Regions from separate parts of the Paenibacillus sp. MCAF9 genome, predicted to be linked through region 2. Evidence: riboswitches for the same ligand, from Rfam matches in the RefSeq annotation. Region 2 holds a riboswitch; the other holds the start of a gene.
What was found. Region 2 has a riboswitch for thiamine pyrophosphate ahead of AB4Z45_RS24835 (ABC transporter substrate-binding protein). Riboswitches for the same ligand answer to the same signal wherever they lie in the genome.
Positions count from the first base shown of each region.

Region 1 (6,079 bases), on a different contig from region 2:
ATGCCTGCTAAAAGTGCAGTTATATCACTATACCCCATTATAATTTTCGGATGGCTGCTAATCAGCGAATAATCTAATTCTTCAAGTAGCTGATGTGAATTGTATCCCCCTATTGTAGCGATAATTGCTTTTACATCCGGGTCTCGAATCATATGATGAAAATCATCCAAACGATTATTTAGGCTGCCAGCCGTGTGACCTGTTCTCTTCCTGCTATGCTGTCCTGTAATTACTTTAAATCCCATATTTTCTAAAGCAGCTATTCCGCGATTCAATCTGTTAGGGCAATAAAAAGCAACAGGCGAGGATGGTGAAACAATTCCAATGGTATCTCCGGGTTTTAGTTTACCGGGTTTCAATTGTGAGGATGTCAAGGAATAACCCTCCTAATCATTCTTTTAAAATAAATATATACAAATATTTGTAAGTTCTCAATCACTCTTACAATAAAAAAAAGCTGCCATTGCGGCAGCCAATCACTCGATCTCAATAATCATTCACAATAGGATTGTATGGTTCTCGTCCCATTTCAAGTTTTCACACCACTGCGATTAAATGGACTTCATCCGATTATTCCTTGGATTATGCTCTACTTCTGCAAGTCCCAGCTTCTCCATTAATGGTGGAAGATACATTCCGAATCTGCCGCGCAACCCTTTTTTCAATCCATACCACCCGCCAATCGGGTTTTCAGACGAGCGTCCCCATGCTTCAACAGTACCCTCTTTAGCAGGCTTCTGCTCATCGGCGCTGCCAAGCTCAATCCAGTCACCATGTTGTTTGAGCATCGCGCTTAAGTCATCAATGCAGCGGAAATCATAATGCAACACCGTCTTCCCAACTGTGCATACTAAAATTTCTTTACCGTCCTTTTCATCCTTATACATTTCATATTCAGATGTCTGAGGGGGTGTTTTTAATTTCCATGGGTTTTCTTTAGTACCTTCTACCATCGTCATATGTGTTCGCTCCTTTTGTAATCCACTCTTATTATGTACTTTATCTTTCAGATATCCTTCAGAAGATACTACATTCGATAAAAAATTACTTTTCCTTTATGACGCAGTAGCACAGCAGCCGCTCGATGAGTTCAGTTTTACTTCTAACGGACATAGAAGCCCTTATTTTCAAATTTAAAGGCCATATTAGCTTCTAACGGACATAGAGTCCGTTATTTAGCAGAAATCGCAGTCATTTATAACGATTATTGCCAAATAACGGCCTTTATGTCCGCAACCTATGCCAATAGAAGAGAAATAAAGCAAATAAGGCATCTGATGTCCGCTATTGTCAAAAACAACTTCCGCTTACGAAAGAATCTCCCACTTCGCCCATATTTCTTGCGGATTCAATTCGTAAATATCATTTTCTCTAAACATCAATTGATGCATAATGAACTCTCTGCGAATGGTCGCGAAGTCATCATGATAACCTTTGATAAATTCGTTAATCTCCTTCTCTGTATACTGTTTCCCTCTCGTCAAATGAGAAACCATATGCTGAAGCACGATCAATTTTTTCTTATGCTGAGCCGGCATATGCTTCAGCTTACCTTCTGCTGTAAAAAAGTTGCGAATGACTGAATCCTTCAGTTTCTTATTGCTATCCTCCATGTTGTCCACTCCCTTCTCTGCACCTGCATTCCGGTAAATGAGCTCCGCCGCCGCATTAGCGTTGCTCTTAATAAAATAATGGTTCAACGAAAAATAAATCGTATTTTTCTCTCTGCGTTCATTAATTAAGCTGGCCTCTCTTAATTTGGTTGCATGATGCGTAATCGTAGCAGGCGTCACGCCTAATTTCTCTGCGAGCACCTGTCCATTAAGCTCACCTTCAGCCAGCATAATCAACAATTTAATTCTCGTCGGATCGGATAATGCCTTATGATAGGCTACGACCTTATCTAATTGCACTGTTCGCCACCTCTTCCTCCACCAAGCAAATTTAACTTATGTATAATTAGATATTTATCTAATCAGATAATAATACGCCACCTATTATTTGTCAATCCCAATGTATCTCAATAGCATAAACAGTCAGCTTGGCGCATAAAAAAAAGCTGACAGATATCTGCCTGCCAGCATGAAATAAACTCCTCTTACTCAACTACCATTCATCGTCAATTTTCCGAATACAGGTTATCGTCATCCGCAATGCTCTGAATGTCCTCTGAGCTTATGCTGAAATAACCATAGCCCTCAGCCTGCTGTTTCTTTAACGCTTTTTCTTTAAAAAACTTGGGGCTGCCCTCGCCTGCATCCTCATCATAAACGAGCAGAATGCCGTCCGTTTTCCGAAATAGCAGCTCGTCCCTAGCCGTAAACTGCCAAATGCCATTATACGGCTGGTTGCTGACCGAAGCGTAATAATCGACCCCTTTTAAAACCTGCTGATAAAACTCCTTTTTATCATCCTTCCATTTTTCTTCCGGATTGCTGTATGCCGAAATAATTGAAAGTCTCAAATGAGGATAAATTTCCTTCAGCGCAATAACGACCTCGCACGCCCACAAATCCACGCCATATTGACCCGGGGTAATCACCCACTCAAGCCCATCTTCTATAAGTGGAACCAGCTTGCCTGTCAGCGCTTTTTTTATATAAACAATGCCCTCATGCTTCTGGCTAAAAATATTAAGCTCATACGCTCGGTAGCCCGTTACGAGTAAATTTTTCATTTGTCCAACGCCTTTTCGGATAATTATGGTTTACATCTATCCAGTGTATGCTATAGTAGAAAAAATACAAATTGCATATAAACCTATTTATTTCACTAGGGGAGCCTAACGGCTGAGATGGAGCAACTGCTCCGGACCCTTGGAACCTGATCTGGATCATTCCAGCGGAGGGAAGTGGAGCAGCAAAGCATTCATTCATGCGCGCAAGCCTTGTGTGATCGTTAGACCCGCTCATTTCCCCTCGGAAATGGGTGGGTCTTTATTTGTTTACGGAGGGATGCGTATTACAGCTATAATCTCACTTCACCAAGTAAGCTACACCTACGACAAGCTTGCTGAAACATCTATACTGTCTAATCTTTCGCTTCAAGCCTACTCAGGTGAGTTTGTTTCTATCATCGGTGCTAGCGGCTCAGGCAAAAGCACTCTCTTTAAGCTCATGGCCGGTTTGCTTCAGCCTAGCCTAGGTGAAATTAGGCTGCATGGCAAGCCTGCCCCCAATCGTCTCGGCAAGATTGCTTATATGCCGCAAAAGGATCTTCTTCTGCCATGGAGAACAATACTCGGCAATTGTCTGCTTCCACTTGAGCTGACACGCAGCAATCCCCATTATAACACGATCCAAATCATGGAGCTGCTAACACGCTTCGGACTAGCAGGTTATGAACAAGCTTACCCTGACGAGTTGTCAGGCGGCATGCGACAGCGGGCTGCTTTTCTACGCACGCTAGTAACCGGACAAGAGCTGCTGCTGCTGGACGAACCGTTTGGCGCGCTTGACTCCATGACCAAACGCGGCATGCATAAGTGGCTGCTAGAGCTGTGGAGCGACCTTGGAAAAACTGTCCTCTTTATCACACATGATCTTGAGGAAGCGATATTGCTGAGCGACCGCATTTATTTATTGCCAGGTGCTGCTAGCGAGGCGCAAGGGATACAGGAAATAGTCGTCCCTTTGCCGAGACCAAGACACTATGAGCAAAATTATGAACCCGACTTCATCAAGCTGCGGCAAGATTTGGAGCGAAGACTGCATGCGCAAACCTCTAATTAACCAGTGGCTGAGCCATTACGGACTATTCATACTGCTGCTCATTAGCTTACTGCTCGTTTGGCAAGCGGTCGCACAGCTCGGATTGGTTCCACCCTACATACTGCCGTCACCTAGCTCAATAGCTCAGGCATTAATCGAAGATGGCCATCTGCTGCTTGGCAAACATCTGCTGGCTACGCTTAAAGAAGTGTCCCTCGGTTTTCTATTGTCGATTGTTATTGGGACTACGCTCGCAGCAGGCATGCACACTTTTCGAATACTGGAGAAGGCGCTGTACCCGTTTGTCGTCATCAGTCAGACCATCCCGCTTATCGCTCTGTCGCCAATTTTCATTATGTGGTTTGGCTATACGATTTGGAGCAAGGTCGCTGTTGTTTTTTTGACTGCTTTTTTCCCTATCGTTGTGAGCACCTATGACGGGCTTAAGAAAAGTGGTGGCGAATATGAAGAGCTGCTGCTCACAATGGGAGCAACGCACTGGGGTATTTTCCGAAAAATACAAGTACCCATCGCCCTACCGTCCTTCTTCTCAGGACTTAAGCTGTCTATCGTCTATTGTGTTGTCGGCGCCACCATCGGTGAATGGCTTGGAGGCAGTGAAGGCCTAGGCTACTATAGCCGCCGAATGTCCAGCAATTTGAACGCCGATTCCATGTTTGCATCCGTTTTTCTGCTATCCCTCATTGGCATCTTATTATTTGCTGCCATTGTCCTTTTGGAGAAATCAATACTAAAGAGAAAGAGGTTCAATACATGATCATCAAAGCATCTATCAAATGGATAATTCCAATACTTGCTTCTCTGCTGCTCGTGCTTAACGGGTGCAGCAGCAACGTAGCCCCCACTGAAAACAAACCCGAGGACACTTCGGCAAAACAAAATCCCCAGACTATTAGCATTATGCTCGACTGGTATCCAAATGCGGTGCATTCCTTCCTCTATGCGGCTCAAACAAACGGTTATTTTGCGAAGCATGGTTTAGAGGTTAACATCCAAATGCCCGCGGATACAAATGATGCGTTGAAGCTAGTGGCTGCCGGCAAGGTTGATTTGGCGCTCAGCTACCAGCCACAGGTATTGATGGCTCGCGGCGAGGATATTCCTGTTAAATCCATTGCAGCAATCGTCAGGCATCCGCTTAATCATCTAATGGTACCAGAAGGCGGAAGCGCCAAATCACCCAAGGACCTTGTTGGTAAAAAGGTCGGCTTCTCCTCCATCCCTCTGTATGAAGCAATGATGCGCACCATGATTAAGCATGACGGCGGTGACCCGCAAAATGTGGAAATGATTGACGTTGGTTTTTCCTTTATTCCAGCTATAGCAACCAACAAAGTAGATGCGATCATCGGTGGATTTATTAATCATGAGCAATTGCTGCTTGCCAAGGAAGGGCATCCCATGACGGCGATAAACCCAACTGATTTTGGCGTGCCGGATTATTACGAGCTTGTGCTTGTAGCAAGTGATCAAGGACTAGCTGAGAAGCAGGCGTTGTTCAAAAGCTTCATCGCAGCCATTACGGAGGGTCAACAATTTGTAGCTGAAAATAAACAAAAATCGTTGTCGATTTTATTTGAGCATGAGAACCAGACCTCCCCTCTCGATAAAGAAATTGAGACAAAAAGCTTGGACATTCTTCTGCCTCTCATGGATGCAGGGAAGCAATCATTTGGATATCAGGAGCCTGCTTCTTGGTCTAATGTAAGGGATTGGCTCGTCGATAACGACTTGCTGCCAGAGGATATAAAGGCTGAGGATGCTTTTTCAAACTTGTAAATTAATTCTACTCTTTCGAAGGAGATGCACGGATGAGAAGATATCAAGCACTTACGATTGCAGGCTCGGACTCCGGCGGCGGCGCAGGTATTCAAGCTGATCTAAAAACATTTCAAGAGCTCGGCACCTACGGCATGTCGGTTATTACCGCAGTGACTGCGCAGAATACGCTTGGCGTTCAGGGCATCTACCCGCTGGATGCTGAGGCTATTAGCTGCCAGCTCTATTCGATCGGCGAGGATCTGGACCCATCCGCAGTTAAGACAGGCATGCTGTTCAGCGCAGAGATTATAAAGATCGTTGCAATGAAAGTAAAGCAATATAACTGGCATAATCTCATCATTGATCCTGTCATGGTAGCGAAAGGCGGCTCATCTCTGCTTCAGCAAGAAGCTATTCAGACACTGATTACGTATTTGCTGCCGCTCGCGCTTATAACGACTCCTAACATTCCAGAAGCTGAGCTTATCGCAAGAATCCCGATCCGGACGTTAAGCGATCGAGAGGAAGCCGCCCGAATATTCCATCAGATAGGCTCCCGCTATGTTGTCATTAAGGGCGGCCACGGT
Region 1 covers NZ_JBFREL010000040.1:31,880-37,958, forward strand. Annotated here, with positions in the region: gene AB4Z45_RS30275 (S66 family peptidase) at 1-374, opposite strand, end outside; gene AB4Z45_RS30280 (DUF6855 family protein) at 552-959, opposite strand; gene AB4Z45_RS30285 (metalloregulator ArsR/SmtB family transcription factor) at 1,308-1,913, opposite strand; gene AB4Z45_RS30290 (DUF1273 domain-containing protein) at 2,120-2,677, opposite strand; TPP riboswitch at 2,765-2,867, shown strand; gene AB4Z45_RS30295 (ABC transporter ATP-binding protein) at 2,955-3,731, shown strand; gene AB4Z45_RS30300 (ABC transporter permease) at 3,712-4,488, shown strand; gene AB4Z45_RS30305 (ABC transporter substrate-binding protein) at 4,485-5,510, shown strand; gene thiD (bifunctional hydroxymethylpyrimidine kinase/phosphomethylpyrimidine kinase) at 5,543-6,079, shown strand, end outside.
Region 1: it holds a riboswitch for thiamine pyrophosphate, as region 2 does, so the genes downstream of both, AB4Z45_RS30295 (ABC transporter ATP-binding protein) here and AB4Z45_RS24835 (ABC transporter substrate-binding protein) in region 2, are expected to answer to the same signal.

Region 2 (6,079 bases):
CTCCTTTCTGCTGTCCACTTTGGCTTGCCATCTATTACCCTGTCCTTATCTTTGTATGCTGTGAAAGAGCAAGTGGCAATGGACAAAGTGGTATGAAAGGTCGTCTCTACCACTATGTTTTTTTGTATTTTAAATATAAAAGGGCCGCATCCTCAGATTATTCATTCTGATGGAGCGGCCTTTTCTGTATGAATTGAATACTATAGGAGCCCATAAAAGCGGCGCGTATTGACTAGCATTATTTCCGCAACCTGCTCAGCTGGCAGCTGCTTTATTTTCGAAATATGCTTTGCTGCATCTGCAGCCATTGCAGGCCGCGTCGTCTGACCCGCATAGATCCCCTCGAACGGCCATGGCCCATCCGTCTCCACCATCAGCAGCTCAATGGGATAATCCCTTACAAGCTGCTGTATTTCTACCTCGTAAGCGACGTCTGGCGTTATCGACACCATATAGCCATTTGCCGCCATTCGGCGAATAACCTCAGCATCGCCCTTGAACCAATGAAAATGCGCTCTGCGAACACCATGCCGCTCCAATATGTCGCAAGCTTTGCCGGCGTCCTCATATACTGCATGCAATACAATCGGACGATCAAGTTCGGCTGCCAGCGCAGCAAAACGATCCAGCAGCTGCAGGTATGGATTCTCATCAAAAACGATATTTTCCCCAGCTTGCTGCGCTTCTGTCCGCGTATAATACGGCAGCCCTACTTCGCCAATTGCAAACCGTTCCCCTGCTTCATGACGCAAACGAATCCAATCGAATAGCTCATCAAGCTCCATATCGGCAGGTATGGGCTGCTCTGGGTGGAAACCATAAGCAGGGTGCACACGTCCTGCGTAACGCAGGGCAATGTCACGGTTCACAATAGACGATTCCAAATGCATAGATACGGCAATCACAGCTCTACACCTTCTGCGAACGCACGCTCTAGAAGCTCATCACGCTGCTCTGCTTCATACAAATCAATATGAATATGCGCGTCTATGCATGTGCCTTCCTGCTGAGGAAATTCCGAGTACAATTGCCCTTCGTGCGGATCATTGCTTGTTTGTATCGCCATCTATACGTTTCCTTCCTTCGCACCCGTCTTAAGCAGATCATAAATGCGCTGCTTCATCGCATAAAACCGTGGGTCTGTCCATAAAGACTCGTGGCGCGGACGCTCGAATGGCACTTGAAACTCCTCCAGCACCACTGCCGGCGATGGTGACAGCACAATAATCCGATCCGATAGAAACAAAGCCTCTTCAATACTATGGGTAACGAGCAGCACCGATCTTCTGTTCAGCTCCCAGATCGACATAAGCCACTGCTGCATTTGCTGCCGCGTCAAGGCGTCCAGTGCACCAAACGGTTCATCCAGCAGCATGAGATTCTGCGGAGCAAGCAGTGCCCGGAGGAAAGAAACCCGCTGCTGCATTCCTCCAGAGAGCACATGCGGATAAGAATCCGCATATTCCTGCAGCCCGATTCGCTCGAGCCATTCCTTTGTCCTCGCCTTCGCGAGTTTTTTATCAACGCCAGAGATCGTAAGCGACAACTCTATATTGCCGGCAACGGTTTGCCATGGAAGCAACGACGATTGCTGCGGCATATAGGAAATATGTCCGCGTTCGCCCGTCGTTTGCTTGCCATCGATCCATATTTCGCCTTCCGTAGGACGTTCCAAACCGCCGATAATTTGAAACAAGGTTGTTTTACCGCTGCCGGACGGCCCTACAATCGATACGAACTCCCCATCTGCTATTGAAATGGATAATCCGCCAAGCACTTCTTTGCTCATCTGTCCTTTGCCAAACTTCATCCGAATATTTTGCGTTTGAAGCGTCACTGAATGATGCCCAGTACGATTGGCCACTGTCAGCTCACCTCTTTCTCAGGGCGCCAACGTATGACAAGACGCTCCGCTAGCGTTACTAAACCAAATAAAGTCAAGCTCAGCGCAACGATGATAGCAACTGCCGCAAATACACGATCTGGCATAAAACCTTTGGACGAAATAAGCATAAATGAGCCAAGACCCTTGTTTGTACCAAGCCATTCGGCAACAACTGCGCTTAACACACTATATGAGGCCGCAATCTTCAAGCCCGAAAACAAATGAACAATCGCATGAGGAAGCTCTAGTTTCCAAAACAGCTGCCATTTGCGAATACCGATCATTTGCAAATAGTTGCGAAGCTGTGCATCGGTATTCATAAGCCCGCTCAGCATGGCAACCGTGATGGGAAAAAAACATACCATGATGACCAGCAGCGCCTTTGGCAGCATGCCATAGCCTAGCAGCATCGTCAAAATTGGAGCAATCGCTATGATGGGTACGTTTTGCGACAGCACGAGCAGTGGATACACCGCCGATCGAACGCCGGGAATTAAATGCAGCAAAGCGGCGAGCAATAAGCCCACCGCCGATCCTCCTAAAAATCCGATAAGTGTCAGCTGCACTGTCGCTCCCGTATGCATCATTAACCTTGGCCAAATAGCGATAGCACCCTTCACGATTGATATCGGAGAAGGAATGAGCCATTGTTGAAATAATCCAAGCGATGCAGCCGCCTGCCAACAGGCAATCAGCACGATCAGAAGCGCTGCCGGTTTCCATACTTTCGACCAAATCAATTTCTTATTGCCCATCTGGGTATTTCTCCAGCAGCCTGCCCATGGAAGCGCCGTTTGCCGGATTGTAGTAAATTTTAATTTGTGAAATAACGGACGGGCAGCCCATCTCCGCCATGGCCTCACTCATCGACTGAACCACGCTGAGCAGATGGCTCAGCTCACCCTCCATCGTCGTTTCAAGCGGTGCTACACGGTAAGGAACACCTGCCGCTTTAATAATATCAATGGCACGATCTACGTAGGGAATAACGCTCTCGCCGCCTGGTGTTGTCGGTAAAATTTGAATGCTTACTAATGCATTAGCCATCGGATTTCCTTCTCTCTTTGTTGTATGTGAGAGCGGGCTTTCCCGCTCTCCGTATGTTCGAATTGCTTATTGTGGTAAAAATTCGTTCGTAAATGCCTTCTCCGCTTCAAGTTCCTTCTCCAGCAGCTTGTGCTCAAACATCCATGCCGCATAGTTTTCCCATACGCTTAGCTTCTGTTCGCCCCAGCGCGGCGCGTCATCTTGATATTTGGAGCTTAACCATTTTTGGCTGGCGCGCACAAGCTCTGCGTTCAAATCCGGCTCTGCTTTTATTAAAATTTCTGCTGCATCCTCCGCATTGCTGATCGCGTATTGATAGCCTTTGGATACGGCAGCAGTAAACGCTTTGACGGTTTCCGGCTTATCCTTAATCAAACCTTCGTTCGTCACGATTACCGGCGTATAATAATCCAGTTTGTCGCTGTAATCTGTTAAATAAACCATATTGATCTTCTCGCCGCGCAGCTCTGCTTCCACGCCAGTCCATGCGTAGTAAATCCATGCAAAATCAATATCCCGTTTCACTGCCGTAAAGAAGTCGCCGTCGCCGATGCTTATCATATTTACTTTGCTCACATCTGCGCCCTTCTCCTGCATAAGCGATTGAATGACCGCCTCCTCAACAGGAGCGCCCCAGCCACCATACGTTTTCCCTTCAAATTTCTCAGGTGAATCGATTCCCTTTGCAAGCGGAGAAGCAAAACCTGAGGTGTTGTGCTGAATGACAGCAGCGATCGATACGAGCGGCACACCGGCAATTCTCGCCATCGTGACTGACTCCTGATAGCTTACGCCAAACTGTACATTGCCAGAAGCGACCATTTGATCGGCACCGCTTTGTCCTGGTTGAATAATTTCAACATCCAGGCCTTGCTCCTTAAAAAAACCTTTATCTCTAGCTACATAAAGTCCGGTATGATTCGTATTTGGTGTCCAGTCGAGTACAACCTGTACCTTCTCTAGCGGCTTGTCCGCTGTTCCCTCTTGCTCTTTCGGCTGTTCGCCCTTGTTCCCAGCGCCACCGCCGCAGCCTGCCAGCGCCAATACGAACACTAGCATCGCGGCCACGATTTTCCACGACAAATGCCCTGTTTTTTTCTGATTCATGATGTTGTTCCCCTCTCCATGCTTCGATTCTTATAGGCGACGACTCCTCGTAGTATCCGGTTCCATGGCTGCATCATTCTAATCGCAACAAAAAAAAAGCGTCCCCCTAATCCGGAGGACGCCATATCATTGGCTGTGCAGCTGTTTATACAGCAAATGCTTGATCAATTTGATCTCGCCTGCTTGCTAAACAGAGCTTCTGTCCCTACGCTGGCATTATCCAGATCAGGTTTAACGGGTCGGAATTGTATAGAAAATCCCCTCTCAGCCGGCCTAACCAGCTCCCCGGAACATATTCGGTTTCGTCAATACCATTCATTGTATAGCAAAACCCGCATTTAATGCTAGTTTTTTTTGAAAATGATTATCATCAAGCCACGATACTCATCCTCTTACTATATAAGGCAGCCAGAACGTGCAGCTCCTGCACCAGCTGTCATTGCCCTAGATCAACATGCTCATCCAGCCATTCAAGCTTTGCTTCTTCATCAGCCGTCGAACTTTCTAAGTCTGCTGTAGCTTGGGTCTCTGCTGCAGGAGCAAGGCGTCCATATACGAGCAAGTATGCAGCTGCCAGCTCTTTTGACATCTCTTCAGACGTTAGCTGCTCTAGCAGATGGATGTATTCAAGCTGCTCCTGCGGTTTATTATCCGCACGTGTAATCTTCACATAGGTAAAACCGGCCTGCAAATAAAGCTGGCCAACTTGTTCTGCTGAGTACTGTGATGCTGCTTGATGCTGTGCTTGTGCATTAGCAGGATCTAAATATTGCCGAATATTGTCGAAATAATAGCGATTGGCAAAGCACCCGACTAGCCAGCCGCCAGGCTTTAATAGACGAACTAGATTTTTCATGGCTTGCGGTGTCCCGTAAGCATGAGCATCTCCGATTACGATGCCGTCAAGACCTTCAGCAGGCAGCCTCCAATCCTTCGGATCAATCGAGCGGAATACGGTAATTCCCGAAGCTTCTGCTACTCTAGCCGCCAGCTCATTACGCTCAACTCCGTACCATATTGCGGATGGGAATTGCTTTTTCATATGCAAAATCGTAGCTCCGCACCCGCAGCCTATTTCCATAATCGAGCAATTCTCGCGTCTGTACTCATGCGATTCCCGCTCAATTACGGTGCTGAAATCCATTCTAATATACGTTGCAGCACCAGGGTCAAAGCCCCATTTGGACATAAAAACAATAGCATTTTTTCTGAAGTTTTGTACATATTGTTCTGGCTCTGAGCTAAAAGAGACGCTTCCGTAATGATGAATAAACGTATCGCCGCACAGCATCAGCTTATATCCCGCCAGCCGGAGCCGGAGGCTATAGTCATCATCTTCAAAGTTGCCAATTCCGAAAATCTCGTCGAGCGATCCCGTTTTCTCCCATGCCTCTCTCCGCAGCAGAAGGCAGTAGCCAACCAGCTTCACGCGCTCCTCCCATTTTGTTCTGTCAGGGTTGGCATGCAGTGCAGAAGCAAACAGCTCCATTTCATCTATCGTCGTATAGTCGACCGGGATCGTCGTCCAGTAGGAAGCCGAATTCGTAACGGGGCTGACCGCCCCGATTCGTTCATCACTAAATAAGCAGCGCTTGAGACCGTCAAGCCAGCTTGGCGTTACAATTGTATCGTTATTTAGCAGCAGCAGAAGATCGCCCGAGGCCGCGGCCAATCCTTGGTTGCAGCCCTTAGGAAAACCAGCATTGCAGCCATTGTCGATTACGATGATATCGCTCTCGCTTTTAGCCCATTTTACCGTGTCATCCGTCGAACCATTATCTACAATAATCAGCTCATAGCTGCCTCTTTGCGTATGTCTCCGAATACTTTCCACACATTGCTTCGTGTATTCAAGCTTATTGTAGGTAACGAGAATAATGCTTGTCATGCAGCTATTGGCATCGCTCACGCGTATCCTCCTCAAGCAAGTATAAACGGCTCACTTACTCATAAAATATGTCAGCCTATCCGCTTGGGTGAGCACTGCGCGCAACTTTCAATCATGCAGCCTTTTTGTATTTCTTGCGTATTCCGACGAAA
Region 2 covers NZ_JBFREL010000023.1:67,992-74,070, reverse strand. Annotated here, with positions in the region: gene AB4Z45_RS24860 (TatD family hydrolase) at 201-905, opposite strand; gene AB4Z45_RS24855 (hypothetical protein) at 902-1,066, opposite strand; gene AB4Z45_RS24850 (ABC transporter ATP-binding protein) at 1,067-1,864, opposite strand; gene AB4Z45_RS24845 (ABC transporter permease) at 1,867-2,640, opposite strand; gene AB4Z45_RS24840 (thiamine-binding protein) at 2,630-2,932, opposite strand; gene AB4Z45_RS24835 (ABC transporter substrate-binding protein) at 2,999-4,039, opposite strand; TPP riboswitch at 4,225-4,337, opposite strand; gene AB4Z45_RS24830 (glycosyltransferase) at 4,476-5,948, opposite strand; gene AB4Z45_RS24825 (GerAB/ArcD/ProY family transporter) at 6,040-6,079, opposite strand, start outside.